One region of the Aliamphritea spongicola genome, then DNA from elsewhere that is predicted to be linked to it. Evidence: predicted binding sites of a transcription regulator. Region 1 holds the regulator's gene; each other region holds the start of a gene.
What was found. Region 1 encodes PhoB, which activates phosphate uptake and scavenging genes when phosphate is short. Its sites were predicted from a motif close to TGTCATANNNNTGTCANA; they were not measured.

Region 1 (7,982 bases):
GTTGGGGACGCCGGATCACCAACAGGCCCGGGCGTTTTTTGAAACCCATTTTCAGGTGTACCGGATCAATGGTACGGAAGGCCGTAAAGATGGCCTGATTACCGGGTATTACACACCGCTGTTACATGGCAGCCTGCAACGCTCAGAACGTTATTCATATCCTCTGTATCGCAAGCCGGCGGATATGCTGGGCATTCAGGTGCAAAGCTGCGCAGACCGCGCGGCCCGTTGCCGTGGGCGGGTGATCGGTGATCAGGTGATGCCGTATTACAGCCGGGCGGAGATCGACGGTCCGGATCAGCCCCTGGCGGGTCAGGAATTGCTGTGGGTGGATGACCCCAATGCGGCTTTCTTCCTGCATATTCAGGGGTCCGGGGTCGTGCAGCTGGATACCGGTGAACTGGTGGCTGTCGGGTATAAAGATCAGAATGGACACGCTTACAAGCCGATTGGCCGGGTACTGATTGAAACTGGTGAGATTGCTAAAGAGAATATCTCACTGGATTCTATTAACCGCTGGCTTGAGGCACACCCTGAGCGGGCTGACTGGCTGAAGAATCAGAATCCCAGCTATGTGTTCTTTTATCTGTCAGATACGGTTGAGAGTGGCCCGCGGGGTTCACTGAATGTGCCGCTGACCAACGAGCGCAGTGTCGCGGTTGACCGTAAGATCATCCCACTGGGGACGCCACTGTGGCTTAATACTACCCTGTTTGATGATTCTACCTATCAGCGTCTGGTGCTGGCGCAGGATACCGGCGGAGCGATTAAAGGCCCGGTGCGGGCGGATGTGTTTTTTGGCCGGGGTGAGCGGGCGAAACAGCTGGCGGGCCATATGAAGCAAAGCGGTGAGTTATTCGCGTTACTGCCTAAACCCCAGTAAGAGGTTCTGAGCATAAAAAAACCTGCCACTGGCAGGTTTTTTTATGCTTCTCAGGCTGGTATGTCAGTCGTCGTCCAGCTCATCCAGTTCTTCAACGGCCGGGTGTTTCACCTTGTTGATCAGTTCTTTAGGGAAGTGACAGCTGAAGGTACTGCCTTTGCCCAGGGTACTCTTGATGGCCAGTTTACCACCGTGACGGTTCAGAACGTGCTTAACGATGGCCAGCCCCAGTCCGGTGCCGCCGCTGTCTGAGGAGCGGCTTTCGTCTACCCGGTAAAAGCGTTCGGACAGCCGGTCGATGTGGATACTGTCGATGCCTGGCCCGTTGTCCTTGACGGCAAAGTGGGCGCCGTTTTTATCGACCCACCAGCGAATCGTTATCTTGCCTTCCGCCGGTGTGTAACGGACGGCGTTAAAGACCAGATTGGAAAATGCGCTGTAAATCTCTGATTCCTGCCCCAGCAGGCTGAAATCCGGGTCGACATCCAGTTTGATCTCATGATTCTTATCTTTGCCCAGGCTCCGGGCATCATCGGCTATCCGGGTAATCATTGACTGTACCGGTACCGGCAGCTCATCGGAGATATGCGGGCTGGCTTCCAGGCGTGACAGCAGTAGCAGACCGGACACCAGGTTTTCCATGCGTTTTGACTGCTTGGCCATCTGGTTCAGGCCACGGCGCAACGGTGCCGGTAAGTCCTGATCCAGATAGGTTTCCAGATAACCGCGAATTACGGTTAACGGGGTACGCAGCTCATGGGAGGCGTTGGCAACAAAATCCTGCCGGGTCTGTTCCAGCTGGTTAATCCGGGTAATGTCCCGGGCGACCAGTATCCGGTCACCGTAGCCAAACTTAGTGAGCTGGTATTCCAGTGCCACGAGGCTGTCCACCGGGGATGGCAGCTGTAGTGGTTCGTCGTAATTTTCTTTGCGGTAATAGCGGATAAAACGCGGGTCACGCAGCAGGTTCATCACGGAACGGCCACGGTCAGTCTGTACCTTTAAGCCCAGCAGACGGTCCGCAGAACGGTTCCACCATTCAAGGTTATTGTCCCGGTCGATGATAACAATGCCGTCTCCCAGCGCCGCTGAGGACTGCTGAAAGCGGGTAATGATGTTACGCAGAGACTGATTTCTGGACTGGTTGCGTTTCTGGTCCCGGGCCAGTTCGTCAAACAGTTCACCCCAGTGGCCTTTGCTTTCCGGTACGTCGGAACGGTCACCTTTGGTGAGCCATTCCTGCAGGCGGGTGAATTCCCGGACCTGCAGCACCGACCAGCCGAGCAGAAACACGGCCAGGGTCCAGCCGGGATAACCAATCACCAGCCCAACGACGATGCCGGCCAGTGCGGTTAAAGATAAACTGCCAGATATGGAATGGTTACTGTTGTACATTCTGTCGGATCCGGGTGATGTCTGATGGCAGCTTAGCGCGGAAACTTCGGCTTAAGCAACTTGCGATGAGAACCGGTAACCGGTGCCGCGAACTGTCTGAATCAGATATTCGTGGCGTGCGCCCAGCGCTTTACGTAACCGCCGGATATGAACGTCTACGGTACGTTCTTCAACGTATACGTTGCCGCCCCAGACCATGTCCAGTAACTGGCTGCGCGAGTAAGCACGGTCCTGATGGGTCATGAAAAACTGTAACAGGCGAAATTCCGTTGGCCCCAGTTCCAGTGGCTTCAGTTCGGCGCTGACCCGGTGAGAAACAGGGTCCAGTGTCAGGTCATCGACGGTAATCGGTTCTTCGATGCCTTTTGGTGTGGCACGGCGCAATACAGTTTTCAGCCGGGCAACCAGTTCACGGGGGGAGAATGGCTTGGTGATGTAATCATCAATGCCGGATTCCAGACCTTTGATTTTGTGGTCTTCATCACCTTTAGCGGTCAGCATAATGATCGGGATGTCGGCAGTCACTTCATCTTTACGCAGCCGGCGGGCAAACTCCACTCCGCTCATACCGGGCATCATCCAGTCCAGCAGTACCATGTCCGGCTTTTCGTCCAGAACAATGCTGTGGGCTGCCTGGGCAGATTCTGCTTCCATACATTCGTAACCGGCCATTTCTAATGCAACCGCAATCATTTCCCTGATTGGGGCTTCATCGTCGACGATCAGAATTCGTTTATTGGATGACATGCTCGATCACCTTTTTTAGACAATTCTTTAGACGAGCATATTAGATTATTAAACTGTTACAGAAATATGACAAATTATGCGTATGTTGCAGTAATTGTCAGGGGATCAGCCAATAATCCAGGGCGATTCCGATAAACAGCGCCATACCTGCGTAATTATTGTTCAGGAAGGCACGGAAGCAATCTTCGCGACGGCGATGACGGATCAGCCACTGCTGCCAGATGAAGCATCCTGTCATGACCAGCAGGCTGAGATAAAAGTACTTACCCATCTCCAGCTGATTACCCAGCAAAATGAAGGTAAAAATCGTCAGGGCCTGCAGAATACCGATAATCAGTTTGTCAGCATCGCCGAACAGAATCGCGGTGGATTTGATGCCGATTTTCAGGTCGTCATCCCGGTCAACCATGGCGTATTTGGTGTCGTAGGCGGTGGTCCAGAGAACCGTTGCGGTGTAAATCAGCCAGGCATAGGCCGGTACTGTTTCACTGGTCGCACTGAAGGCGAGCGGTACTGCCCAGGCAAAGGCCATGCCCAGTACGATTTGGGGCAGGTGGGTATAGCGCTTCATAAAGGGGTAGCAGGCAGCGAGAAAAGCACCGCCAAACGACAGCAGGACGGTTTGTGTATTGGTAAACAGCACCAGGATAAAGGCCAGACTGATCAGTACGAAAAACAATACCAGTGCTTCTTTGGCGGTGGCCCTTCCGGCCGGGATTGGCCGCAGGGCAGTCCTTTTCACGTGACCGTCAACCTTACGGTCAGCAAAGTCATTGATCACACAGCCTGCGGAACGCATCAGGAAGGTACCCAGGCAGAAAATAAACAGCAAATGAAACGTCGGTACGCCTTCAGCGGCGATCCACAGTGCCCAGAGTGCCGGCCACAGCAGCAGATAAGTACCGATGGGCTTTTCCATCCGCATCAGCTGTCCGTAAGCCTGAAGGCGGTCTTTGCTGAAAAATTGTTTGCTCATAAGGTTCAGTTCTGTGGTGTCTGATTTTTGGCATCCAGTAACGCGGGCAGAAAGACTTCTGATACCAGCAGGGGTTTTTCGCTCAGGTAAAACAGTGAACGGCGCGCCCATGCAGATCCGCCATCGCGGATTTTCAGACGGCTGATCTGTAGCGGCCCCCGTCGCATCGTCGGATCACGGAACAGGATGCTGCCCAGTGAGCGGCTGCCCACGAAGTTCAGTTCCCGTTGTTTGCCGGTGAGTGTTGTGGCCGGGATGACAGAGCGGGCGAATACCCAGGGCTGACCGTTGCCGATCAGCTGTACTTCCCGGATGACCGCTAACTGGCGGGGACGCATCCCCAGCGCCTTGGCTTCTGAGCGGGTGGGATGATGCCAACCCTGACGGATCACTTCGACCCGGAAGTCGCCCTGGCTGGCACTGATCAGCCGCTGGGTTAATGAACCCGGATCCAGCAGCCATTTACGCCAGCATAACGGAGCATCGGTGCTGGCAGGACGACGCAGGGTGTACCAGCGAACATCGAAGCTGTTGTCATTCAGGGCTGAAGGTATCGGCACGGCAAAATCTCAAAGGGGTTGTCCCACAGGCGTCAGGCGATCACGCACTTTTAAAACAGCCGCTATGGTATCACTTACCCCGGGGAATCATAGACTTGATCACTGAAACCCGAGTTTTTCGTTGCGCTGGCGCAGGATTTTAAGCCCCGGGGATTGGGCTTGTCAGCCCCTTTGGGTAACATGTGTGGCATGAATACAACGAATCTTAATACCTCGCCTGAAGAGGTACGCCAACTGACCGAAGACTGGGTTCGCAGTATGGTGGTGGGGCTGAACTTATGCCCGTTTGCTGCGCCTGTCCTGAAGGATCAGAGCCTGCGTTTTTTTGTCTCTGGTGCAAAGGATGAAAAAGCCCTGACAGCGGACTACCTGCAGGAGCTGGATAAGCTGATGCAGGCCGATGAAAAAGATATTTCCACGACGCTGCTGATAGCGCCTTATATGCTGGCAGATTTTTACGATTATCTGGACATGCTGACTGAGTTCGAAATCTTGCTGGAAAGGGCTGAGCTGGAAGGCGTGCTGCAACTGGCCAGTTTTCATCCGGGTTACCTGTTCGGCGGCGTACCGGCGGATGATATCAGCCACTGGACGAACCGGGCACCATACCCCACGTTTCATATTATCCGTGAGGCCCAAATGAGCCGGGCATTAGCCCATTTTAAGAATCCTGAAGAAATCCCGGAGCGGAATATTCAGCGGCTGGAAAAGCTGGGCCGTGAGGGGCTGATTAAACGTTTTCCGCCGTTTGCGGATTATGCGGACAACTAACGGGTAGCTGAACAGGGAAGAGACAAGCAATGCGGCCGGAGCTACGGGAAAAAATAATCGCCGTGTGTGATAAGAAAATCGCGGCGAAAGGGCCGGATGTGGGGCTGTCATTTTATGCCTTTTTTGCCAATAAAAATGATGACCCGGAAATGCTGATGGAAGCGGCGACCTGGTGGATCGAACAGCATCAGCTGGATCACTTTGAAAAGGCCCATAAGATCAGAGCAATGGTGCAGCAGCAATTGTAAATCAGCGGCGCTGATTAAAGATCATCACCTGATTACGGCCTGCGGATTTCGCTTTATACAGGGCCTGATCCGCTTGCTCGATGAGCGCCCGCGGTGAGCTGCCGTTGGCGGGAATCAGAGTGGATATTCCCAGGCTGGCGGTGACTTTGTCAGCCAGTTCTCCGGTATGGGGGATTTCCAGCCGGTTGATGTTATCGCGAATATTTTCTGCCAGTTTCTGTGCGCCGGCCAGATCGGTTTCCGGCAGCAGAATGCAAAACTCCTCACCGCCATACCGGCTGACAATATCCTGAACCCGCCGGGCGGAATCTTTAATGGCTTTGGCGACCTGACGCAGGCAGTTATCGCCGTTCAGGTGGCCGTAGTGGTCGTTGTAAGCTTTGAAGTAATCAATATCCAGCAGGATTAACGACAGGCTCTGCTTGGAACGCTGGCTGCGGCGCCATTCCATTTCCAGGGTGCGCTCGAACTCACGACGGTTGTAGACCTGAGTCAGGTTGTCGATGCTGGCGGCGCGGGCCAGCAGATCGTGGGAGCGTTTCAGCTGCAGCAGAATGCCGATACGGGCCTGAATGATCGCCGGGTTGCGGTGCTCAAGCAGGTAATCAGCGGTGCCTGCATCGTACAGTGAGGCTTCCAGGGTATCGTCTAGTTCCGGACCGATACAGGCCAGCGGAATTTGTTTTTCCCGCAGGAAGTGATTCAGCTCCAGACACCGCTCTGCGAGATTATTGTCTTTCACCGGCTGATGAATCAGGACCAGATCCGGGCACTGTTCCGGGGATACCAGTTGCTCTTTAAGTGCCGGCCAGGACTGGGGTAACAGCAGGTTGTAATTGTCCCGCAGCATGGAGAGCACATTCCAGAGTTTGTGGCAGGCATCTTCGCCGAACACAGCGATTGTCTGACGCTCCTTTTGACGGGATGTTGGCTGGTTCTCCGGGCTGTTGACGGTTTGGCCCTGAAAAAACTCAATGATATTCTTATAGTTTTGCAGCCCGACCATCCGCCGGCCGTCACTGCTTTGTATGGCCGGGGTGCGCATACCAAAATTGCCGGATTCCCACTGTGTTTGCCAGTCCTGAAGGATCGCCTCACAGGCTTCGTCAGCTTCTATTTCGGTGGTCAGATCACAGCTTTCCAGTGCGTTGAAGATAACCGGTGTGTCAGATATATCTTTACCTTCGATCCACAGATTACGGTACAGGGCCTGACGAAAACAGGAAATGCTGCCCGGGGCTGTTTTGCTCACTGCGATCACACAGAGGCTGGGGAAATAACTGTCGCTACGGTTGGGGGGCAGGGTGATGGATATGTCAGGGATGCGGTTACGGATATCAAAAATGTCGCTGGCAATTTCCGACATACTTTCCGTTGCGCTGGCATAGCTGCTGACATCAGCAGTATGTTCGACCAGGCGCCATTCCACCTTATTCAGCAAATTATGACTGCTGAGTAACTCATGTAATGCATAGCTGAAGGGGCAATTTAAGTCGCCGTAAACGATATAGTCAGCCATGGTAATTCCTGCCATTCAGATTGATAGATTGCCGTCCCTGGAATACCACTAAAGGTACTCAATAGTATTCTATATCGGCTGCGCGGCAGAAAATCCAGCTTTTTCACAGACTTAATGCTATCCGGTGACTCTGAATCATATTCTGAAAACGCCTTTTAAGGTGTCTGCAAGCCTATTTTTGTTTATCAATATAAACGTACTACAAGATGCGGAAGTATTGAGCTAGAATTAATTTTTGCACACAGACCCGGCGTGGGAATGCCGGAGAGCAGGATGTGAGTTGTACCTGACTGACAATTAAACAGGGGAAGGAAAAAGACTGTGCTGATCGAACGCAGAGGGAAGGCAACCGGTAAACAGAACCGGAGAGCGACAGATAAGAAAGGCATTGCCACCTGTGATATGCAGGGCGATCTTTGGGAGCTGGATGCATTATTTCTTGGCTATATGAAAGCCATGGTGCAGGGCTGGTGTGGCGGCTCGGTTCCGGAAGATGTTATGCAGGGTCTGAAAAATTACGGACACTATCAGGCAGAGGGCTATATTATGCGGGCTGAACCGAAGAATAATGGCCGTATCCTGTTACAGATTGAAAAAAGTTAAGTACCGGACAGATACAAAAAAGGCAGCCAGTGGCTGCCTTTTTTTGTGGCGGCTATTCCGCCTTAAGCATCATCCGACTCGTGCTGACGCACGGTCTTCTTGATATCGCTGAGGCTGCTGTGGCGTACGTCTGTACCGCTTACCAGATAAATCAGGTGCTCAGCCATGTTGCGGGTGTGATCACCGATCCGTTCCAGGCTTCGCAGTACCCAGATAACGTTCATGACGTTGGAAATGGAACGTGGGTCTTCCATCATGAAGGTGACCAGCGTACGCATCG
Region 2 (7,982 bases), on a different contig from region 1:
GGTTAGCGGTTGATCTGTTTGGAGACCAACGGATAGTTAAATCGATTATAAATGATAACGGTTTGTATTTATAGCATCGTTACGGGTGCTGAACGATTTATCTGCGCTGGATCAATATCTTAAAAATCCGGGGCTTTCGCAGGGCGTTTTTGACAAGGAGTACAGCTTCAGCAAATGGCTGCAGATAGAGTTGTTTCAAAGTATGTTCGTCGGGTTCTTCTGTTTTGCTGATGCCAAAACTAAGCTGGGTATCAGGCTCCGATAAGTGCAGGCAGCCGAAGAGGCGATCCCAGACAGCCAGCGTGGCTCCGAAGTTTTTATCGAAATGTCGTGTGGCTGTGGAATGATGAATCTGATGCTGTGCCGGAGAGATCAGCCAGCGTTCTAACGGTTGCCAGTAATGAATCGCGATATGGCTATGGCGCAGATTAGAGCCGGTTACGTTAAACGCAAATACCAATACGTTTGCACCCAGTACGGTAATCAGATCTACCTGATTGGCAAACAGAAATACAAATAACGCGATGCTGATGCCCTGAACAAGACTGCTGCGCAGAGAAAATAAAACGCCTTCAACGGGGTGCGTTCTCAGGACAGTCAGAGGTGTCATTGTGCGGGCGCTGTGGTGTACTTTATGAAATGCCCAGAGTACCGGCCATCGGTGCATCAGATAATGAAGATAGAAGCGTGCAAAGTCATCCAGAATAAACAGCCAGAGAGTAAAACAGGCAGCTATCTGCCAGTCTTCAAGAAGAATAAGCGGGCGATAGCCCACAGTGCTTTGCAACCACTGGAACATAAAAGTGGCAATGGTTAACTTAGCCAGTAAAGCGGGTGCAAGTACGGTAAATAACAATCTGTTAATGATAAAAATCAGACCGTCGGCCTGGCTGGATTTGGAAAACCATACCTGTTTATCAAAGCAGGTGCGCCAGGCATGTTTAATCTGTTGCTTCTTAAGCAAAGTCAGCCAGGCAAGGGCGATGAGAAGCGCGCAGCCCAGATATCCGATAAACAGACGCTTACGCGGATCGAAAAAGTTTGCGTAAATGTCGCTGCTGAATTCAGAAATAAAAGTTTCGAACACGTTACTGCCTGGGGTCGAATGGCTGGTTGCGAACAACCGGTTTAGGTTTAGAGAGTATATTTTGAAGCTCTGATGTTGTCAGTAGCTTCAGCTCTGAGCGGCTGAGGTCTGTTTGATCCATGTCAGCCTGTGACGAATAACCGCTGAAAAAAAACCGCAGAGAATATCTGCGGTTTTTTTCAGTTTCAGAGAAAACGACTAAATCAGTCGTTTTCGGCGCTGTCAGCAGAACCCAGCTTATCAGCCAGATCAGACAGGTTAGCCAACTGATCATTGTTGTTGGCTACCAGGCTGAACTTATCTTTCAGCAGTTGCTGTACTTTCAGCATGTTCAGGGCGTACTCGTTCAGGGATACGGAGTTAGACTGCTGATAGTTACCTTCAGCGTCGATACCTGTAATCTGAGTGTTACCCAGCAGGACAGGACTGAAGCCGATCAGACGGTTCAGCTGTACAGCTGTTTCGCCCAGATCTTTACCGCCAGTTTGCAGTGACATAGCGAAGCCTTTCAGCTCACCCCAGTGCTTGGCGTACTTGCGGTACAGTTTTTCGATATCCGCATTGCTTTCAACAGCTGCCTGCAGGGCGATAGCGTCTTTGTAAACAGAACCAGCATATTTAAACGCTGCTTCAGCGATGACTTTTTCCCAGTTAGTCTTGATAACGGTAGCGTAACCCATAAGAGCTTCACGCTGTTCTGCAGTCAGGTCTTCGCCGTTTGCAGACGTGATCAGTTCACGGCCATCAATGAATGCTTTGGTGATGGTATGCATGTAGTCAGACTTGCCGCCTTTATCTGCATTAGCTGCATAGTAACCGTGCGCAAAAGTCATTTCTGTTTTCAGGTCGATCATGCCGTCGTTGTTGGCATCAGCGGCTTTGAATGCGTCTTTCTTACCTTTAGCAATGGCGTAAGCGGTTTTAGCGTCCATCGTCAGGGCATGTGCCGGTACACCGAAGTAGCCAAAAGCTTCATCCCAAACGTGTTCTTTACCGGTGTAAGCGGTGCCTTCTTTGTAGGCTTTACCGTTAGGTTTGTTACCTGCTTCCAGCTTCTCATCCAGATAGTTATCAACTGCCTGGTTATAGAAAACTGCACCCATGGCAAATTTAGAAATCAGCTGGGTGTAATCCAGACCGGTTAGCGGATCAAAGCCTTTATTGGTCGCTGCAGCTTTCTTGATCATGAACTCAATAACTTCAGGACCAGTCATGTTGCCAGGCCAGCCGTTTACAGCGCCCTTGTAGGTTTTACCCGCCAGGTTTTTCTTTTTAGAAAGCTCATCGATCTGAGACTGCTTAACTTTAAAGCCTTCTTTTGAAGCTGGATCAATGATGGCACGGCCAGCATCTTTACCTGCAAAGTAAGCCAGCATCTGAGCTTCCAGCTCAGGGTTGGCAGAACCGTTACCTTTACCTGTCAGTTTTTTCAGAGAGTTATGCAGTGCGTGACGTGCAATCTGACCGCCGTAGGAAACAGAGCTTTTTTTGTCGCCGTTATAATCTTTAACGGTTACAGGGAAGTCCGCATAAACTTTGTGGCTGTCAGCCAGAGTTGCCTGGGAGGCAAGCATGCCAGAGGTAGCGAAAGTAACTGCTAATGCGAGAGATTTAAGTTTCACGGTAATAAGACCTTTTAACTGAACAGGTGCGAGTATCCAGTGCATGAGGTCCGTGTCAGACTTCAGGCACGCCTATTTGAGATGGCAGGAAGTTAGCATAATAGTATTCATGGGGCAATTAATAGTTATTATCATTTAGATTGTGTTTGATGAGGGTCATGCATATTAGGAATAAGCAGCTTATCCTGAAAGAGAGCTGGCGGGGTTGACGAATGTCATGTTCAGATGGGAAACAGTCGGGCGAGCAATACAGGAACGGCGTTTTCAACCCGCAGTATTCTGGGGCCGATGTGCATAGCCTGCAGCCCAGCTTCACACAACTTTTCAACCTCATACTTAATGAATCCACCTTCAGGACCAACCGCAAGAGTCGTTGGCGTTTCATCAGCCGTCGGGCAAGGGGCTGCATCATAAGGATGAGCAACCAGAGCGCGGGTGTTGGCAGCGATGGCCGGAAGTTCATCTTCGACAAAAGGCTTGAAGCGCTTACGCAGGTGAATTTCCGGAAGTTGTGTATCAACGCACTGTTCAAGTCCGAGTAACAGTTGTTCGTTAAGGCTGTCTGCTTCAAGCACCGGAGATGACCAGTAACTCTTGTCCACCCTGTATGCGTTTATCAGATAGATCTGCTTAACCCCCATGCTGGTAACGCTTTGTAATGTGCGTTTGAGCATTTTCGGCCGTGGTAACGCCATGATGAGGGTCAGGGGCAGTGCCGGTGGTGGAGGTTGAGTGCAGCTGACTTCCAGTGTGACTGAGTTTTCTGTCAGTGCTGTTACAACTGCAGTCCCCAGATCACCGTTTAGTTTACCCACCTTAAGTGTGTCGCCTTCCTGAGCCTGGTGCACACTGAGGATGTGCTGAAAGCGCCGGTCTGTAAGAACGACGGTGTTTTCTGTTTTGAAGTCTGTGGAGGTTAACAGTATCAGGTTCATGGTGCAGGGGTCTGTGTGATGAGATTTGTCAGGCGGCGCAGAGTATGCGGCAAAGCTACGCATTTGTGTAGTGTACTTGCGGTAAATCAGTATCACCGCAGCTGTATCAATAAATCACAGAGAAAAGCCACATATCATCGGTGGATTCTGTAGAATAGCGAAAATTTTCTTGTTAAGGCCATTTTGTGCGCGCGAATCTTTTGACAGGCAATATTACCGGCACACTGGTCAGAATGACTGTTCCAATGGTGTTCGGCATTGTCAGCCTGATGCTGTTCAATCTGGTAGACAGTTATTTTGTCAGTCAGTTAGGTACCGGTCAGCTTGCTGCGCTTGGTTTTACGTTTCCTGTTTCTTTTGCCGTTATCAGTTTGTCCATCGGGCTGAGTGTTGGTACCTCAGCAACACTTGGTAAGCTGATTGGTGCCGGTGAACATCAGCAGGCCAAGCAGTTAACGACGGACAATCTGTTACTGACAACCCTCTTAATGGTGCTGGTCAGCAGCATTGTTACTCAGTTTATTGAGCCTCTTTTTCGTCTGTTAGGGGCCGATTCTTCGCTGTTACCCTTCATTGATGCTTATATGTCGGTGTGGTTCATCGGTGCAGTTTTCTACGTCATCATCATGGTGTCTAACAGCTCTTTGCGAGCCTACGGTGATACCACTACGCCGGGCGTTATTATGGCGTTCTCGGCCATTCTGAACGGTTTACTTGATCCGTTATTTATCTTTGGCTGGGGGCCGGTGCCTGCTTATGGTATTGAGGGAGCAGCCATTGCCAGCTTGCTGGCCTGGGGGATCACTGCAACGCTGGCCGTGCTGAACCTGTTGCTGCGTAAGCGCCTGTTATTGCTGACTATTGTTTCCTGGTCGAATTGTGTATCGCACTGGCTGATGGTGATGCGTATCGGTTTTCCTGCAGCGCTTTCCAATATGATGACACCGTTAGCCGCTGCGATCATGACAGCCGTTGTCGCTGAACATGGGGCGGAAGCGGTTGCTGCCTTCGGTGTGGGCAGCAGGCTGGAATCTCTGGCGCTGATTGTTAACCTGGCTTTGTCCATGACGCTGCCGCCTTTTTTAAGTCAGAATTTTGGTCGTGGGAACATTAAACGTGTGTCGCAGGCCTATCTTGCTGCTATGAAATTTGCGCTGGTTTGGCAGGGCATTGTGTACCTGTTTTTGTGGCAATTTGGCAGTGGGATTGGCGAGTTGTTCAGCGATAAAGAACAGGTTGTTGAACTGATAGGTCTGTGGATCATGATCGTTCCGATTGGCTTTGGTTTTCAGGCAGTTACCTTTCTCAGTGCGTCCAGTTTTAATGCGCTTCACCAGCCGTTTAAAGCGATGCGAATCAGTGTCTTCCGGCTCTTTATTCTCTATGTGCCTTTAGGTTGTGCCGGTAATTATTTGCTGGGCCTTGAAGGGATGTTCTACGGCTTTGTTTTAGCCAATATGCTCACCGCCGGTCTGGCATTTTTCTGGGTGCGCAATCACCTTGCCGGCTTACAAAAACAGCCGGTACCGGATTCACCCTAAAGGCTATAAGGGGTTTTAACTCTCAGGGAATGGGGGTATGTTGTCATACGTGCTTAACACACAGCAGTTAGATTATTCGTGACTTTGCGAGATATATTCCACTGCTGGGAATGTCCACCAAAGTCATATTATCAGCTTGCTGATTAAGCAATATGATCATATGGGGCTTAACTGGGCCCGGTAGATCAAATGTACTTGATATAGATGCAAAGGGGATGTGGGCATGACACAAAAGATTGCGCTGGTTACAGGTGGTACGGGCGGTATTGGTACAGCTATTTGTCGTGCGCTTGCGGATGCAGGTGTGAAGGTGGTTGCAGGTTACAATTCCGGCGGAAATCACGAGAAGGCCAGGGCTTGGCAGGAAGAACAAAAGCAGGACGGTTACGATATTCTGGTCGCATACGGCGATGTAACAGATGAAGAATCCTGTGCAGCATGTATCCGAACGGTAGAAGAAGTGGCCGGCGGCACTGTGGATATTCTGGTAAATAATGCCGGTATCACCCGTGACGGTACTTTCCGTAAAATGAGCTGGGAACAGTGGAATCAGGTACTGTCTGCAAACCTCGACAGTATGTTCCATATGACCCGTCTGGTCATTAACCCTATGCTGGAGAACGGCTGGGGCCGGGTCATTAACATTTCATCGGTTAACGCTCAGAAAGGCCAGTTCGGTCAGTGTAACTACTCTGCAGCAAAAGCCGGTATTCATGGCTTCACCAAAGCGCTGGCGCAGGAAGTGGCGGCAAAAGGTGTGACGGTCAACACCGTTTCCCCAGGGTATGTACTGACACCCATGGTTGCCAAAATTCCTGAGGAAGTATTGGGCAAAATTGTGAAGCAGATTCCGGTTGGACGTCTGGGGCAGCCGGAAGAAATCGGCAAGGCAGTGTCCTACCTGGCCAGCGATGACTGTGGTTACGTGACAGGCTCTGATTTCTCCATAAACGGCGGTCAGCACATGTCTTGAGGAGTCTGTTTCCGAAGAGGCTGTATAGCCTTAAAAAAAACCCGCAGCTGCGGGTTTTTTTGTGTCTGTTACAGTACCTGTTGCAGGATTCCGTAAAAGCGCTGATAAAGGGCTTCCTGATGTCTGGCGAAGGGCTGACAGAGCCATTCCATTTCCAGGTGTTTCAGGTCTTTCAGGCTGGTGGCGCTGTGTTTTTCTTCCAGGGCCTGTTGTAAACGCTGCATCTGATATTCAAGCCGTAATGCCTGATCTTCTTCCGGAGAGCTGAGGTTAAAAGCAATTTCCAGCTGGATGCATAGCTGTCGAAGGGCGGTATCTGATGCATAGATGACCGGATCGAATTCTTGTAGCCCCTGATGAATATTGCAGCCGGTTACAAAGCGCTTGTGCAGTAATTCTGCAAAGGGTGCATCCGGACTCAGGCCCTGCTCCCATGCCTGATTAAGCTGTTCCAGCGTATTGTCGTCCAGCTCTTCTGCCAGCAGTTTTTCTTCCAGCTGTTCACAGAGGTTAACTTTACGTTGCCAGGCCTGGTAGGTTTCACTTTCAAGCAGACGGTCCAGATCAGCCTGTTGGCGCTGCAGGTTGCTTTTGGCAGCATGCAGTCGCTGCTGAAGCGGTTCCGGGGTATCGTTTTTCTGGCACAGAATATCTGCCTGTTCCAGAAGGGTGCTGATTTGTGATGGCGATGCCGGTGAGGTCTGTAATGCTTCCAGCTGTTCACATAGCTGTTCGGTTTTTTCCTGCTCTGTTTGCTGCGTCTTAACCGCTTTACGGTTACTCTTTTCCAGATCGTAAACTTTATTGCAGGTCAGGCGGAATGCCGGCCATAACTTACGTTCTACACTGTGAAAGCTGTTGCCGGTTTGGCGCCATTGCTGCTGCAGTTGTTTAACCTGACGTAACAGGCCATTCAGCAATTCCTGCTGACCGTCGGCAACTGCTTGTTCTGCCTGTACGCTCAGGGCTTCAGCCTGATCTGCCAGGGCCTGTTTGGCTTCGGTATTGGCTTCACGGTAAGCCTTAATTTTACCGTCCAGTTGTTTCAGAGTGCTGTTAAAGCGGCTTTGTGCTTCCCGGCCGGGAGTGCGGTCAACCGGTGTGTACTGGCGCCATTCCTGTTTTGCCGTACGGCTGATTTGCTCAACTTCCTGCCAGTCTGGCTGTTCCCAGTCAGTATTGGCCATCAGGGTTTCCAGTTGCTCACAAAGTAAAAGGCGCTGCTGGAGGTTGTTAACGCGTTGTTGTTTCAGTTCCGCATAATGCTGGCTGCAAGGCTCGTATGCCTGATCTGAAGCGTGTTTAAAGCGTTTCCACAAATCATGGCTGTGGTATGGATCAGTGGCATCCAGGTCTTTCCATTCCTGCTGCAGGGTACGGATATGATCAGCCAGTACCGGTGCTTCAATATCGCTGCCAATCAGTGCTTCCATTTTTTCGCACAGTGATTCTTTTTTCGGTGTGACGGCAAAGCCCTGCCAGTCTTTCAGTTGCTGTAACTGTTTCTGTAATCCGGCATACCGGTTCCGGCAGCTTTTAACGCTGTTTTTCGACTGTTGGCTAAGCAGTTCTGATACTTGTTTATCGAGGCGGTAAGCATTCTTAGTATTGCCTTCGCTAAGGGCCTGCTCAAGCTGTTCCAGGCAGTTATCGATCTGCTGCTGGTCCTGTTGCTGTGCCTGCTGACGCTCAGCTTTATGTTGCTGTCTGATTTGATTCAGTTGATCAAGACGTTTCTGTAACGTTTGCAGTATTTCTGGTCGCTGTTCGTCTTCAGGCCAGTTAATGAGCTGTATAGCCTGTTTAAGAGCATTGATGTCAGCG
Region 3 (7,982 bases), on a different contig from region 1:
GTTTCGGGATCTATATCTACAAAGTCGACCTGAGCACCACACATTTTTACAGCATTGGCTGTGGCAACAAATGTAATCGGTGAAGTCCATACCTGATCTCCTTCCGTTATACCGAGTGCTAAGCAGGCTAGGTGAAGGGCGGATGTTGCGCTGTTGCAGGCGATGGCATATTTTGCCTGACAATATTCAGCTATTTTTTTCTCAAACAGAGCTACCTGCGGCCCTTGTGTAATAAAGTCAGATTGCAGGGTTTCAATAACAGTATCTATATCATCTTGAATGATGTCTTGGCGTCCATAAGGAATCATTGGTTGCTCGATACTTCTTGATTTAATTTTTTGATTTCATCAATGCTTAGGAAAAAATTGTTGTTTCCTGAATTATATTCAAAGCCCTGTTCTACAGCTTTTCCAGATTCATTGATGTTGTTTGTTTCAAAGTTGTTTGTTCTGCTGGTGAAAGTGATTGAGGGTCTGATAACAAAGTGATCGGGAAATTCCAGCGTTAAGTGAGAATCGTCAGCAGGACACATAATCTCATGAATTTTTTCGCCGGGGCGAATGCCAATAATTTTATGTTCAAGATCAGGGGCCATAGCTTTTGCAAGATCAACAATTCTAACTGAAGGAATTTTAGGTACAAAGATTTCCCCTCCATTCATTCTGGAGAAGTTCTTGAGTACAAAGTTCACACCCTCCTGAAGCGTAATCCAGAACCGTGTCATCTGAGTATCTGTTATTGGAAGGGAGGTGTGTCCTTCACTGATCAGCTTATTGAAAAAAGGTACAACGGAACCGCGTGAACCGACGACATTTCCGTATCTGACAACACTAAAGCGAGTTGGGTGGCCGCCAGCCATGTTATTTGCTGCAACAAACAGCTTGTCGGATGCTAACTTTGTAGCACCGTAGAGGTTGATCGGGTTTGCTGCTTTGTCAGTGGATAATGCAATGACCTTATCAACGTCATTTGTTAATGCTGCTTTTATAACGTTTTCGGCCCCGTGAATATTAGTTTTAATACATTCCATGGGATTGTATTCTGCAGCAGGAACTTGCTTTAGTGCAGCAGCATGAATGACGAAATCAACATTTTGCATGGCTTGTTTCAATCGTTCTTGATCCCGGACATCGCCTATGAAGTAACGCATGCAGGGGTTGTCAAACTTCTGCTGCATTTCAAACTGCTTTAGTTCATCACGGGAATAGATAATGATCTTTTTAGGTGAGTACTGACTAAGCAAAGTCTCTGTGTATTTTTGGCCGAATGACCCGGTGCCACCAGTGATTAAAATTGTTTTATTATCAAACATAGTTCTTCATCCAATAAAGCTCATAATTAATATGCTGGCTATATTTACTAATTTAAAATCACTTATAGTGTGTGGTGTAGCATGCAGCAGCGGGAAGGATCTCAATATAGGTAGCTTATCAGAGCACTGATAGTTAAAGGAAGCACCACTGATGCCGATATTGAAGTACAATGATTCAGTCCTAATATTTTTAGATTAAGGTGTGTACATGTCTGTAAACTTAAAGGCTCTTAAGCAGTATCAAAACGTTAGTCTGCATGCGACAGTCGCTACAGCCAGTCCACATAAGTTGATTGCAATGCTTTTTGATGGAGCGTTAGCTGCTTTAGCGAAATCCAAAGGGGCTATCGAGCGAAATAGTATTGAAGAAAGAACTGTCCATCTCAATAAAGCCTCTGAGATAGTTGTCAATTTGCGAGGGAGCCTGGACCTGGATAAAGGCGGTGAGGTCGCAGCTAATCTTGATGAGCTTTATGATTACATGCTTCGTACAATAATGCAGGCTAACCGGAACAGCGATAGCGAAAAAGTTCAGGAAGTCATGGATTTAATCTTAGTGGTGAAACAAGGATGGTCTGAGATGCCTGTTGAGCTTCAGATGGGTGGTAAGTAATTACTATTGGTATAGAGCGTGTGAGTATGTCGGCTACTGACAGCAGTTGGTAGCTAGGTGAAAGACTTTAAATACTTCTGATTTAACTATGAGACGGGCGCTATACAGTGCCCGTTTTTTGGTTTATGGATAATAATTCTCGAAGCGTCAAAAAAATAACACAAAGATACTTGTTAAGTTTTAATATATGTCATAAATTTGACGTTAAGGTTTTTTTGTCTGTTTCAGGCACACCGTCCGGGTGACGGCGTTAGTGCTGAAGGTATGTTCAGATCACAGGTATGACACACATATGCAGCTTCTTTATGTAGATGACAATGCAGATAGCCGGCGGCAGTTATCCGACCGGTTAACTTTTGCCGGCATTGCCTGCCAGACTGAGAGTTACGTTGACTGGTTGCAGGCAGAGGAAGGTCGGAGTTCTGAATATTTGGCTGTCATGCTGGGGCACTGTAACCATCCGATTGATCTGGAAAAATTGCTGGCGCAGCGGCTGGATGAGGCAACGCCGGTGATCACCGTGGGGGACTGGATGCAGCCTGAAGCGGCCAGTGAAGGATTGCAGCAAAGAATACTGGGTACCTTAACACCGGGGTCGCAGCTGTCAGATGTGCAGTATGTGTTACACCGGGCGCAGATTTTCAGAGGCTTGCGTCAGCCGGCGGAACTGGCCGGGGGGCTGCAACAGGCGTTTGCTGATCTTGCCGGTGGCAGCGCCGTTATGAACGACGTTCGCAGTCTGATGGCGCAAGTGGCCGGACGGGATGTCAGTGTGCTGATTAACGGTGAGTCCGGTACCGGTAAAGAAGTGGTGGCTAATTGCCTGCATAAGGCTTCATCACGGGCTGCCGGGCCCTTTGTGCCGCTTAATTGCGGAGCCATACCTTCTGAATTGTTAGAGAGTGAGTTGTTCGGGCATGAAAAAGGTGCCTTTACCGGTGCTGTTTCGAGCCGTCCCGGGCGGTTTGAACTGGCGGACGGCGGCACACTGTTCCTGGACGAAATTGGTGATATGCCACTGAATATGCAGGTAAAGCTGCTAAGGGTTATTCAGGAAAAGTGCTTTGAACGGGTCGGCGGTACCAAAACCATCGACTGTGATGTGCGCATCATTGCCGCCACACATAAAAATCTGGAAGAGATGATCGATGAAGGTAAGTTCCGGGAAGACCTGTATTACCGCCTGAATGTTTTCCCGATTGCTATGCCCGCCCTGCGTGAACGGACAGAAGATATTCCCACCCTGACTGAGCTGTTTGTCCGCCGTGCCGAAGCGGATGGATTTGGCCGGATTAAAGTCATGCCGGCGGTTATCCGTTCATTACAGCAGCATCCCTGGTCAGGCAATGTCCGCGAACTGGCGAATCTGATTGAACGTTTAACCATCATGCACCCGGACAGCATTATCAGTATCAGTGAGTTACCGGAGAAATTCCGTTATCTGGAAGAAGATGCCGGTGATATCAGTTTAAAGGCACAGTTACATCTGGACGTTGATCAGGCCCAGGCTGAAGCGTCAGATGCTCCCGGGGCACATGTGCTGCCGGAAGAGGGTATTGATATGAAGGCCTATCTTGAAGGCATTGAACAGGTACTGATTGAGCAGGCACTGGATACCACCAACAACGTTGTTGCCAGAGCCGCGGACAAGCTACAAATTCGCCGGACCACGCTGGTGGAGAAAATGCGTAAGTACGGGATTCAGCGAAAATAACCCATGGCCGATCAGAACTCTAACACTGAGATGAATACTGAACTGGCGCAACTGCGTGAGCAGGTAGCTGCCCTGCAAGTTCAGTTGGCGGATACTCAGGGGCAGCACCTTGAGCAACAGGCAGAAAACTCCCGCCTGAGCGGCCGTATGGATAATCTGTTAAACCTCCTGCCTGCCGGCGTACTGGTGGTCGATCACCGTGGTCTGGTGAGCGAAGCGAATCTGGCAGCCGCAGAGCTGCTGGGGGAACCGTTGCTGGGGGAATCCTGGCTGGGGATTATTCAGCGAAGCTTTGCGCCGCGCAGTGATGATGGACACGAGGTATCTTTAAAAAGCGGCCGCCGGGTGAGTTTGTCTACCCGCTCGCTTGAGTCTGAAACCGGGCAGCTGATTATGCTGACGGATCAGACCGAAACTCGGCTCTTACAGGGGCAGGTTGCTCATTATCAGCGGTTGTCTGAAATGGGCCGGATGATGGCTTCCCTGGCACATCAGATCCGTACGCCGCTGTCGGCGGCTTTGTTATACGCGAGTCATCTTATTAAGCCGGGTTTGCAGACAGATAAGCAGATTAAGTTTGCTGGCAAAATTAAATCACGGCTGGAAAATCTGGAGCATCAGGTGCGCGATATGCTGGTGTTTGCCCGGGGGGAAACCCGTCTGGATGACCGTCTGACCCTGGCGCAGTTATTTCGCGATATTGAAGATGCACTGGATGTACCGCTGGCGGCCTGGGATGCAGACTGCGAATGTATTAATGCGGTCCCGGACCTTCAGTTGCAGTGTAATAAAGAAGCCTTACTGGGCGCACTGATGAATCTGGTTGAAAACAGCCTGCAGGCGACAGGTAAGGGCGCTGAGTTAAGCATTGAAGCATCAGTGCTTAAGGAAAGGCTGTGCCTGATGGTGGCAGATAATGGTCCGGGCATGGATCAGGAGCAGTGCCGGAAAGTACTGGAGCCGTTTTACTCGACTAAATCACACGGCACCGGCCTGGGGTTAGCGGTGGCACAGGTGGTTGCCAAAGCGCATCACGGTGAATTTGTACTGGTGTCAGAGCTCGGTAAGGGCACGCGGGCAGCGTTCTTATTGCCTTACGAAAAAGATGCTAACGTCAGCAGTTGATAAACCGGCTGTTTTTTTGAATTTATACAGATAACGAAACGGGAAAATACATGGCGACGCAGATACTGGTGGTTGAAGATGATGCCAGCTTGAGAGAAGCGCTGGTCGATACACTGGAACTGGCCGATTTCGGTTGTCTCGAAGCCGAGTCCGGTGAAGATGCACTGACACTGCTGAGTCAGCAGTCGGTAGATATGGTGGTCAGTGACGTCAATATGGGCGGCATGGACGGCCATGAATTACTGGAAAAAATACAGCAGCAACATCCCTGTTTGCCGGTGATGCTGATTACCGCCTACGGGCAGGTGAATAAAGCGGTGGATGCAATACGCAGCGGTGCTGTGGATTATCTGATGAAGCCCTTTGAGCCGGATGCACTGATTGAAGTAGTAAAACGTTATACCGGCACGCAGATCCGTAAGCAGGATAATCTGCAGCCGGTGGCGGAAGAAAACTCCAGTAAACAACTGTTGCAGGTTGCCCGGCGAGTGGCAGAAACCGACTCCACCGTACTGATTACCGGCGAAAGCGGTACCGGTAAAGAAGTGCTGGCCCAGTACATTCATAACCATTCTCCACGAGCGGATCAGCCGTTCATCGCCATTAACTGTGCAGCCATTCCGGAAAGCATGTTGGAAGCGACGCTGTTCGGTCACGAAAAGGGCGCATTTACCGGTGCGTACAGCAGTAACCCGGGTAAGTTTGAACAGGCTAACGGCGGGACTATTTTGCTGGATGAAATCTCCGAGATGGATCTTGGCCTGCAGGCCAAGCTGTTGCGTGTCCTGCAGGAGCAGGAAGTGGAGCGGGTCGGTGGCCGTAAAGTCATCAGTCTGGATGTGCGGATTCTGGCGACCACTAACCGTAAGCTTGAGTCTTATGTGGGCGAGAATAAATTCCGTGAAGATCTGTACTACCGTCTGAATGTGTTTCCGTTGCAGTGGTTGCCGCTGCGAGAGCGCCGGGCAGATATTGTACCGCTGGCCAAGCGCTTGCTGAGTAAGTACTCACTGAAGATGAACCGCACGGCCGTTTCTCTGGGTGAGGATGCTGAGCAGGCACTGAGTAATTATGACTGGCCGGGTAATGTCCGGGAGCTGGATAACGTGGTGCAGCGCGCGCTGATTCTGCAACAAGGCGCGCTGATCAGTGCCCGTGATCTGCACATTCAGCCCACCAGTATTCAGACCGCCGAGTTTGATACCAGTGTTGAGCTGTCTTCAGGGAGTGATTCAAATCCGCTGGTTGCCGGTGTGCGCCAGCATGAGTATCAGCTGATCATTGATACCCTCAGGGAAACCGGAGGCAGCCGTAAAGATGCTGCTCAGCAACTGGGTATCAGTCCCCGGACGCTGCGCTATAAGCTGGCAAAAATGCGTGAAGACGGTGTGGATCTGGATGCCATGCTGGGCTGATTTGCCAGGCTGTGTTCTGCAAATGGCAACATTTGCAGAACCGGGAATCACTTGTTCAAACCCAGCCGCAGCGCTACTCTCAGTCCGATTCCGTGTAAGACTAATGGCTTGCTGTAAATCGACCAATGTCTAATTTAGGCAGCAGGGCAGTCTTTATACATTGATCAGACATCAGATGAATGCTGAAAACGCTTTACTGTCAGCCTGTGAGGCAATGCTGCAAAAAGCATGGTATTAGTAGAGTAATTAATTAAATCAGGAACAGATTTTCGCGTCTGGCCAACTCCCGGCGTCTATATAATGAATCTTTTGTCGGGAACAGTCGGTGCCGCTGCACGCTGAAACCTGAGCATGAATGCATAGCAGTGACGTGCGCTGTTCTGCATTATCCGCTGATAACGAATATAAAATAACAAGTTAAGGGCATGATCATGAGCGACTCTAAGATGTATCCGGTCTCTGAAGCGATGGCCGCTTCTGCGCATATCGATAACGCAAAATACACAGCGATGTACGAGCAGTCAGTTAACGATCCTGATGCGTTCTGGGGCGAGCATGGTAAGCGTATCGACTGGTTTAAGCCTTACTCCAAAGTTAAGAACACCTCTTTTGATCCGCACAATGTGGATATCCGCTGGTATGAAGACGGCACTCTGAATGCGGCTTATAACTGTCTGGACCGGCATCTGGAAACCCGTGGCGACCAGACGGCGATTATCTGGGAAGGGGATGACCCGAGTGAGTCAGAGAATATTACTTACCGCGATCTGCATGAGCGTGTCAGTCGTTTTGCCAATGTACTGAAAGGTGAGGGTGTTCAAAAAGGTGACGTTGTAACTCTTTATATGCCGATGATCCCGGAAGCGGCAGTCGCAATGCTGGCCTGTGCCCGTATCGGTGCGGTGCACTCCATTGTTTTCGGTGGTTTCTCACCGGAAGCCCTGGCCGCACGTATCGAAGGTGCGAACTCTAAAGTTGTCATTACTGCTAACTATTCGTTGCGTGGCGGTAAAGCGGTTCCACTGAAAGAAAACGTGGATAAAGCGCTGGAAAACCCTGCGGTAGCAGCCTGCATCAGCAGCGTGCTGGTGGTGAAGCGTGTAGATCAGGATGTAACCTGGGATGCCAGCCGTGATAAGTGGTATGAAGAACTGACCGCAGCGGCGTCCACGGATTGCCCGGCAGAAGAAATGAATGCCGAAGATCCGCTGTTTATTCTTTACACCTCCGGCTCTACCGGTGCACCTAAAGGTCTGAAACATACAACCGGTGGTTACATGGTGTATGCGTCTATGACCCATGAGTATGTATTCGATTATAAAGACGGCGATATCTACTGGTGTACAGCAGACGTGGGCTGGGTAACCGGACACAGCTACATTGTTTATGGCCCGCTGGCGAACGGTGCAACAACACTGATGTTTGAAGGTGTGCCGAGCTACCCGGATAATAGCCGGTTCGGCCGTGTTATCGAAAAGCATAAAGTAAATCAGTTCTACACTGCACCAACCGCTATCCGTGCACTGATGCAGCAGGGTGAAGATGTATTGGGTGATGCCGATCTTTCTTCACTGCGGATTCTGGGTTCTGTGGGCGAGCCAATCAACCCTGAAGCCTGGGAGTGGTACCACCGGATTGTCGGTCAGGAAAACTGCCCGATCGTTGATACCTGGTGGCAGACTGAAACCGGTGGCGTGATGATTGTGCCACTGCCGGGTGCTACCGCGGCTAAGCCGGGTTCTGCAACCCGTCCGTTCTTCGGTGTTATGCCGGCACTGCTGGATAACGAAGGGAATGAACTGA
Region 4 (7,982 bases), on a different contig from region 1:
GACCCTTTAAGCGGCGGTCAGAATTTCTGTCCGCCATTGTATGAAACCGGTTCTTCAGGTGAGAAAGCCGGATAACTATGACGGGCAGACCTATGCATCCAATCGTTAAACAAATTACAGATTTGTTTGCTGCTGAAGGTAGTCAGACCTACGGCGAAGACATTACACAAACAGAGCATGCCGTGCAGTGTGCTGAACTGGCGGTACGTGCCGGTGAATCTGATGAGCTGGTAACAGCAGCACTGCTTCATGATATCGGGCATTTGCTGGCAGCCACTGACCTGGCTTACGGCAACTATAAGCACGATGCTGTGGGGGCTGAGTTTCTGGCGGACTACTTCTCGCCCGCGGTTACCGAGCCGATCCGTTTGCATGCCCAGGCGAAGCGTTATCTGTGTTCAGTGGAAGAGGGCTATCTGGATGACCTTTCCGCAGCATCGCTGGATTCATTTCACCATCAGGGAGGCCTTATGACCCCTGAAGAATGCGACGCTTTTCTGGCTGAAACCTATTCTGAGTCAGCCATTAAACTGCGCCGCTGGGATGACGAGGGCAAGATTCAGGAGCTGAGCCTTCAGCCGTTCACCCATTACCTGCCACAGCTGCAGGCTTGTACTCAGCGAATGGAACAGGGGGCCTGATCATGTCTGCATTTAATAAAGAACGTTTTATGCGTCAGGGCTACATTGTGCTGGAGCAGGGGCTTACCGCACAGGACATGCAGATGCTGGAAACGGCCAGTGCTGATCTGTATGGCCATTCCGGTCAGTTGTTGCAACAGCTGCAGCAAAGCGGTGCCAGCCTGAATGATTTCTATCAGCAGAACCTTGATGAGCTGATCGTTGTCCCTGAAATTGATGACCCGCTGAAGGTGTGCCGTTACGAATATATTAAGGGCTATAACCCGGTTATCCGTGAGCAACTGGTACCTAAATTACAGGGGTTTATTAAAGCCCTGACAGGCGATGACTTCGTGCTGTTCAAAGATAAGTGCAATGCTAAAAATCCGGGCGGCGGGGCGTTTGAACCCCATCAGGATGTGATTGCCTACAATCATCTTAAACCAAACTTCCATGTGACTGTGGCGATCTTTCTGGATGAAGCAACACTGGAAAATGGTTGCCTGTTCTTTCCGGAAAATTATCGTCGCGATCTGGAAGGTCATGACTATGCATTACAGAACACTCCGAACGGTGAACTGCCGATCCTGCCAAGCTACGATGGCGGCAGCAGCCACGGTGCGATTCAGCAGGAGGTGGTCGAGCGGATTCAGTGGCAGCCGGTTGAAGCAAAACCCGGCGATGTGGTGATTTTCGATTCCTATGTACCCCATTATTCTGAGAAAAATGCTTCGGATAAGTCCCGCAGGGCGATGTTTTACACCTTTAATGCGCAGCATTTCGGCGACTTTTATGATGAGTATTACGACATGAAACACCGGGAATTTGATAACCCGAGCTTTCACGTAGCCACACCAACCGCTCACAGTAAGTCTGCGATGTAACAGCGGAAACTGGCAGAAAACGGGATGCAGTGCATCCCGTTTTTTTGGTCTGTCGAATGTGAACAGCTTGTTATGTGGCAAGGGACGTTCGCTGAAATTGTAAAAATTCCGTTATCTGGCTGTCACTTTTTTGTCATTAACCGGCCTGATAATAATTTGGTATAGACCAGCTGAGGTGGCTTTTCCTGCCCGGGCTGAACAATAACAACGGCTTAGCCGTTACTTCTGTGCTGAATGAGGATTTAGAAATGAAACTGATGGCGAAAGTCCGTGTACTCGCGGCTGCACTGGGAATGGGTGCTGCACTGCAGGCGCAGGCACAAACCGATCTGACTGTATATACGGCACTGGAAGCCGATCAGCTGAAAAGCTATGCCAAAGCATTTGAGAAAAATAACCCGGACGTGAGGATCCGCTGGGTGCGTGATTCCACCGGTATTATCACTGCCCGTTTGCTGGCTGAAAAAGAAAATCCACAGGCCGACGTGGTACTGGGACTGGCGGCAACCAGCCTGCTGGTTCTGAAAGATCAGGAGATGCTGCAGAGCTATAAGCCTGCGGGTGTTGAAAAACTGAGCAAGCAGTTTGTTGATGCCGATGCGACACCGTCATGGGTAGGTATGGACGCCTGGGTAGCTTCTATCTGCTACAACACCGTTGAAGCTGAAAAGCTGAACCTGCCAAAGCCTGCCAGCTGGCAGGATCTGACCCGGCCGGAATATAAAGGCCATGTGATTATGCCGAATCCGAACTCTTCCGGTACCGGCTTCCTGGACGTATCCAGCTGGCTGCAAAGCTTCGGTGAAGAGCAGGGCTGGGCGTTCATGGATAAGCTGCACACCAACATTGACCGTTACACACACTCCGGTTCTAAACCGTGCAAGCTGGCCGCTGCCGGTGAAACTGCCATTGGTATTTCTTTCGCTTACCGCGGTGCCAAGCTGGTGAACAAAGGGGCGCCGATTGAAGTGATTTTCCCGACTGAAGGTCTGGGCTGGGACATGGAAGCAGCAGCGATCGTTAAAGGCACTGACAAACTGCAGGCTGCTAAGACTCTGATGGACTGGGCCGTTACCCGTCCGGCAAACGAGTTGTACAACGAAAGCTATGCAGTGGTTGCGATGCCAGGCGTTGCCAAGCCAATCAAAAACTACCCTGCCGATATCGCTGATCGCATGATCAACAACGATTTCCAGTGGTCTGCTGTGAACCGCGCACGCATCCTGAAAGAGTGGCAGCAGCGTTACGACAGCAAGAGCGAACCTAAGAAGTAAGACTGGTTCCGCACTGCAAAGCGGCAGACTTTACCGTCTGTCGCCTTGTTGTTTTTAAAAGTCGTAATCAAGAGTTTTATTCAGAAACCGTTTTAAGAATCAGCCAGGCCGCCTGAGACAGGATGTCAGCAGGTGACTGAAATTGGAGTGAGACATATGTCTGCTGCCCCGTATTTAAATATCCATCAACTGGAAAAACGTTTCGGCGAATTTGTTGCTCTGCAGGATATCTCGTTAGCCATTAAGGAAGGGGAGTTTGTCTGCTTTCTCGGGCCATCCGGTTGTGGCAAAACCACATTGTTGCGGACCATTGCCGGTCTGGAGCAGGCGCAGCAGGGGAACATTGTTCAGGCGGGTAAAGACATTACGCACTTGCCGCCTCAGCAGCGTGACTTTGGCATTGTGTTTCAGTCTTATGCGTTATTTCCGAATCTGACCGTCAGCGACAACATCGCCTATGGTCTGGTGAACAACAAACTCACCCGGCAGGACCGTACAGCGCGGGTGAATGACTTGCTGGAACAGATTGATCTGCCGGGGATTGGTGAGAAATATCCAGGGCAACTGTCCGGTGGTCAGCAACAGCGGGTTGCACTGGCGCGGGCACTGGCGATTCAGCCGGGGTTGTTACTGCTGGATGAGCCGCTGTCGGCGCTGGATGCCCGGGTACGGCTGCATCTGCGTAAAGAAATCTGTGAACTGCAGCGGGCACTGGGCATTACCACCATCATGGTTACTCACGATCAGGATGAAGCGCTGACCATGGCTGACAGGATCGTCGTGATGGATCACGGCACCATTGCACAGGTGGGCACACCGGAAGAGATCTACCGGCATCCGGCCACCGCTTTCGTGGCACGCTTTATTGGCAGTATGAATCTGTTGCCGGGGCGTGTACTGGAAGGGCATAACCTGCTGATCGGGGATACGGAGCTGTCTTTGCCGCTGATGCTTGATCAAAACGTAGAAGAAGGCTTGTTGGGTTTCCGCCCGGAAATGATCCGTGTGTTACAGGGCCCTGAAGAAGTTAAAGCCGATACTCTGTTATTGCAGGGGAATGTTGCGCAGGTCAACTTTATGGGCGCCTTTGTTCGGCTGGTAGTGACCATTGCCCGTGATACGGATATCGAAGTGGATATGCCGGTACAGCAACACGCCTTACATACTCCTGCTGTGGGTGAACGCCTGCAAATGGCAATTGACGCAGAAAATCTGCATTTTTACCCGGAACCGCCGATTGGCGAACCGACCCGGGTCAGTATTCGTCAGCCGCAGACGGTTGTCGGCGATGAGCCGGTACTGGATGAGGTAATAGACAGCGTGATGGAGGCGCAGGCATGAATGCAATTGCTGCCCGCCGCTTAGTGCCTGTCTGGAGTACTGAAGCTTTCGTACAAAGAGCTTTGCTGTTACTGGGTGTGTTGTTTCTGATTCTCGGCTTACTGGCGCCGCTGAGTACCATGTTGCTGAAGAGTTTGCAGGATCAGGCCGGTAACTTTATTGGCCTGGCCAACTATGCGGAGTATTTCACCAATCCGGCTTTGTTTGGCTCGATCATTAACTCGCTGATCATTGCCTGCTGGACCACGGTGATTGTGGTGACCTGCGCCTTTATAACCGCCTATGCACTGACCCGCAGTGGCATGGCCGGTAAGAAAGGCTTTCGGCTGATCAGCAGCCTGCCGCTATTTGCCCCTTCACTGCTGCCCGCCCTGAGCATGATCTATCTGTTTGGTAATCAGGGGATACTGAAAGACTGGCTGCCGGTGGATTCCATCTATGGTCCGGTGGGCATTGTGATGGGACTGTGTTTCTGGATCTTTCCCCATGCGCTGATGATTCTGATCACGGCGCTATCAAACAGCGATGCCCGCCTTTATGAAGCGGCCAAAGCGCTGAAAACGCCGGGCTGGCGGGTGTTTCTGACCATTACCTTGCCTGGCGTTCGCTACGGGCTGGTGAATACTGTGTTCGTCTGTTTTACCCTGGCGATTACCGATTTCGGGGTGGCTAAGGTGATTGGTGGCCAGTACAACGTGCTGGCGACAGATATCTATAAGCAGGTGGTAGGCCAGCAGAATTTCCAGATGGGAGCCGTGGTCAGTGTGATTTTGCTGTTGCCGGCGGTATTGTCGTTCTGGATTGAACGCCGGGTACTGAAGCGTCAGACCGCGCAGGTCAGCGCCCGTGCAGTGGCGATTCAGCCGGAAGCCCAGCCATTACGGGATAACCTGCTAATGCTGTTCTGTGGTGGCATTGCAGCTTTTCTGCTGCTGGTGATCGGCATGGCGATATACGCATCGCTGATTACTTTCTGGCCGTACAACCTGACCCTGTCACTGGATAACTACCAGTTCGATATGATGGATGGTGGGGGTTGGGAGTCCTACTTTAATTCCCTGCGAATGGCCTTCTGGGTAGCGATTACCGGCACCGCTGTGATCTTCATTCTCGCTTACCTGAACGAGAAGATTAAAGCCTTGCCCCTGTTGCGCAAAACCATGCAGTTTCTGGCCATGCTGCCCATGGCCGTACCGGGTATGGTGCTGGGGTTGTCGTACATCTTCTTCTTTAATTCGCCGTCTAATCCGCTGAACTTTATGTACGGTACACTGGCGATTCTGGTGCTCAATACACTGGTGCATTTTTACACCGTGTGTCACCTCACCGCCACGACCAGTCTGAAGCAGATTGACGGCGAGTTTGAATCAGTTTCCGCCTCGCTGAAGGTGCCGTTTTATACCACATTCCGCCGGGTCACCCTGCCGTTATGCCTGCCGGCTGTGCTGGATATTTCGGTGTACCTGTTTGTGAATGCCATGACCACAGTGTCGGCAGTGGTATTCCTGTATTCAGCAGATACCACACTGGCGTCAGTGGCGGTGATCAACATGGATGAAGCAGGGGATACTGCCCCGGCAGCTGCGATGGCCGTATTGCTGATGTTTACTGCACTGGGGGTAAAAAGCTGCCATTGGCTGATCAGTAAGGAACTGCTGTCCCGCAGTCAGCGCTGGCGTTACGCTTAAAATCTGTTTTGCCTGTCCGGTACCTGAGTCATGATGAATCGACTTAAGTACCGGATTTTTTGATCTGACTCCCTGTTTTCTGGTCTATACCAGATTGTTCCGTTATATCCTTCCTGTATAATTTCTGCTTCACTAATTCCACACGTTTTGGCCCGTATCAGGCCTGTTGAGGTGAGTATGTACCGTTATTCCCGCCAGTATACCGGGCCGGTTCAGGCCATTATTATGGACTGGGCAGGCACCACTGTTGATTTTGGTTCACGGGCACCGATTGAAGGTTTTCAGCGTTTGTTCGCCAGCCGTGGTATTGAGCTGAGCGAGGCTGAAGCGCGGGGGCCGATGGGCGCTGAGAAACGGGAACATATCCGTCAGTTGTGTGAGTTACCCCGTATCCGTGAGGCCTGGAATGAGCAGTTCGGTAAACTTCCGGACAGCCAGGATATTGATGCGATGTTTGACGATTTCGTGCCGCTGCAAATCGAAGCCATTGCTGCAGCTTCAGACCTGATTCCCGGCGTGACTGAACTGCTTGAATGGGCGAAGCGGCGGGATATCCGCATCGGTGCCAATACCGGATACGCGGAATCCATGGTGGCGGGGCTGCTGGAGCGCGCCGCACAGCAGGGCTATCGTCCGGAAAGTATGGTGTGTGCCACTCAGGTAAGCAAAGGCCGGCCCTATCCGTATATGAGCCTCACCAACGTCATGGAGCTGGGGGTTAAAAATCTGGTTGCCTGCGTCAAAATTGATGATACCCAGCCGGGGATTGAGGAAGGCCTGAATGCCGGTATGTGGACCATTGCGCTGGCCTGCAGTGGCAATGAAGTCGGCTTAAGCCTTGAAGAGTGGCAGGCACTGACGGCGGATGAGCAGGAAGCGTATCGCCAGCCGGCATACGAAAAATTCCGCCGGGGCGGCGCCCATTATGTGGTGGATACCATCGCTGATGCCGTGATCTGTCTTGAAGATATCAGCCGCCGTCTGGCGTCGGGAGAGCAGCCTTGAGCGCGATGGCCATCGGTCTGATCCTGATCTCGACGTTATTACACGCCGGCTGGAACTCTATGGGTAAAAAATCCGGCACCAGTATTTCGTTTTATATGTGGGCAACCGCCTGTGGGATGCTGATTTTCAGTCCCTTTTTACTTGAGGTCTGGCGTGATGTGGTGGCAATGCCGGCAAAATTCTGGTGGCTGATTCTGGCCTCGGGCATTTGCCAGACGGTGTATCTGGTGGGGCTGGCGAAAGCCTATCAGGGGGGCGATCTGAGCATTGTTTATCCACTGGCCCGGGCGCTACCGGTGCTGATTGTTCCTTTGCTGGTGCTTGGCGCTTACGGACACAGTCTGTTATCCATTGAAGACATTGCTGCCATGCTGCTGATTTTTGCCGGGGCGATGGTGCTGCCGGTGCGGCGCTGGCGGGAATGGCACCTGCGGGCCTATATGACGCCGGCAGTAGGCTGGGCCATTGTGGCTGCTCTGGGCACTGCTGGTTATTCGTTTACCGACAGCGCTGCCGTTCATCTGATGCGCGAAGAAGGCTTTACGGCGTTCCAGGCGGGCAGTGCTTTTGCGGTGGTGCAGGCGGGGGGCATTGTGCTGTGTATGTTGCCGGTGTCGTTACTGCTGTTTAAGGAATCTTTGTTCGGTACGGTGTTTAACCGTCCGGGGGCAATCCGTTCAGTGGCAATGACCGGGTTGTTCATTGTCGGTACTTACCTGCTGGTCCTCATCAGTATGTCGATGGTGACCGAAGTCAGTTATGTGGTGGCCCTGCGCCAGCTGAGTATCCCTATCGGTGTGGCCATTGGCGTGTTCTGGCTGAAAGAGTCCGTCAGCATCACCCGCATGCAGGGGGTCAGTATGATGCTGATCGGCCTGATCTTTGTGTCCCTGTAGTGTTTTTTCGGCCGGATTTTAAAGTATTCAGCTGCATTTCATCCGCCTGGGTATCCTGTCGGTAATGATTTCTTTCCACAGTCACTGCATGCAGGGGCAGCGGTGATTGTGAGAATCTGGCTTTTAACGGAAAAGGGAAAATACAGATGGCAGCCGGAAGTTTATTAACACTTCTTGATGATATCGCCGCCGTACTTGATGACGTGGCAATACTGACCAAGGTCGCAGCGAAAAAGACCGCCGGGGTGCTGGGGGATGATCTCGCAGTAAACGC

Region 2: the regulator PhoB is predicted to act here: its motif matches at 5,227-5,244, upstream of phbB (acetoacetyl-CoA reductase).
Region 3: the regulator PhoB is predicted to act here: its motif matches at 2,114-2,131, upstream of JYB63_RS15150 (sigma-54 dependent transcriptional regulator).
Region 4: the regulator PhoB is predicted to act here: its motif matches at 1,625-1,642, upstream of JYB63_RS11865 (putative 2-aminoethylphosphonate ABC transporter substrate-binding protein).

The regions. Positions count from the first base shown of each region.
Region 1 is NZ_JAFIDL010000002.1:30,918-38,899, reverse strand. Features, by position in the region: gene mltA (murein transglycosylase A) at 1-883, shown strand, start outside; gene phoR (phosphate regulon sensor histidine kinase PhoR) at 947-2,278, opposite strand; gene phoB (phosphate regulon transcriptional regulator PhoB) at 2,330-3,025, opposite strand; gene ubiA (4-hydroxybenzoate octaprenyltransferase) at 3,123-4,001, opposite strand; gene JYB63_RS06765 (chorismate--pyruvate lyase family protein) at 4,007-4,561, opposite strand; gene JYB63_RS06760 (DUF1415 domain-containing protein) at 4,751-5,332, shown strand; gene JYB63_RS06755 (DUF6500 family protein) at 5,362-5,580, shown strand; gene JYB63_RS06750 (diguanylate cyclase) at 5,582-7,099, opposite strand; gene JYB63_RS06745 (hypothetical protein) at 7,421-7,702, shown strand; gene phoU (phosphate signaling complex protein PhoU) at 7,765-7,982, opposite strand, start outside.
Region 2 is NZ_JAFIDL010000004.1:232,879-240,860, reverse strand. Features, by position in the region: gene JYB63_RS23395 (sterol desaturase family protein) at 98-1,087, opposite strand; gene JYB63_RS14550 (DUF4856 domain-containing protein) at 1,291-2,709, opposite strand; gene JYB63_RS14545 (16S rRNA (uracil(1498)-N(3))-methyltransferase) at 2,931-3,644, opposite strand; gene JYB63_RS14540 (MATE family efflux transporter) at 3,830-5,185, shown strand; gene phbB (acetoacetyl-CoA reductase) at 5,409-6,158, shown strand; gene JYB63_RS14530 (DUF349 domain-containing protein) at 6,227-7,982, opposite strand, start outside.
Region 3 is NZ_JAFIDL010000005.1:36,157-44,138, forward strand. Features, by position in the region: gene pseC (UDP-4-amino-4,6-dideoxy-N-acetyl-beta-L-altrosamine transaminase) at 1-308, opposite strand, end outside; gene pseB (UDP-N-acetylglucosamine 4,6-dehydratase (inverting)) at 305-1,312, opposite strand; gene fliS (flagellar export chaperone FliS) at 1,521-1,925, shown strand; gene JYB63_RS15150 (sigma-54 dependent transcriptional regulator) at 2,218-3,639, shown strand; gene JYB63_RS15155 (sensor histidine kinase) at 3,643-4,764, shown strand; gene JYB63_RS15160 (sigma-54-dependent transcriptional regulator) at 4,815-6,179, shown strand; gene acs (acetate--CoA ligase) at 6,611-7,982, shown strand, end outside.
Region 4 is NZ_JAFIDL010000003.1:403,793-411,774, forward strand. Features, by position in the region: gene JYB63_RS11850 (HAD family hydrolase) at 1-10, shown strand, start outside; gene JYB63_RS11855 (HD domain-containing protein) at 93-641, shown strand; gene JYB63_RS11860 (phytanoyl-CoA dioxygenase family protein) at 644-1,504, shown strand; gene JYB63_RS11865 (putative 2-aminoethylphosphonate ABC transporter substrate-binding protein) at 1,753-2,778, shown strand; gene JYB63_RS11870 (putative 2-aminoethylphosphonate ABC transporter ATP-binding protein) at 2,935-4,119, shown strand; gene JYB63_RS11875 (putative 2-aminoethylphosphonate ABC transporter permease subunit) at 4,116-5,807, shown strand; gene phnX (phosphonoacetaldehyde hydrolase) at 5,985-6,812, shown strand; gene JYB63_RS11885 (EamA family transporter) at 6,818-7,708, shown strand; gene JYB63_RS11890 (DUF808 domain-containing protein) at 7,855-7,982, shown strand, end outside.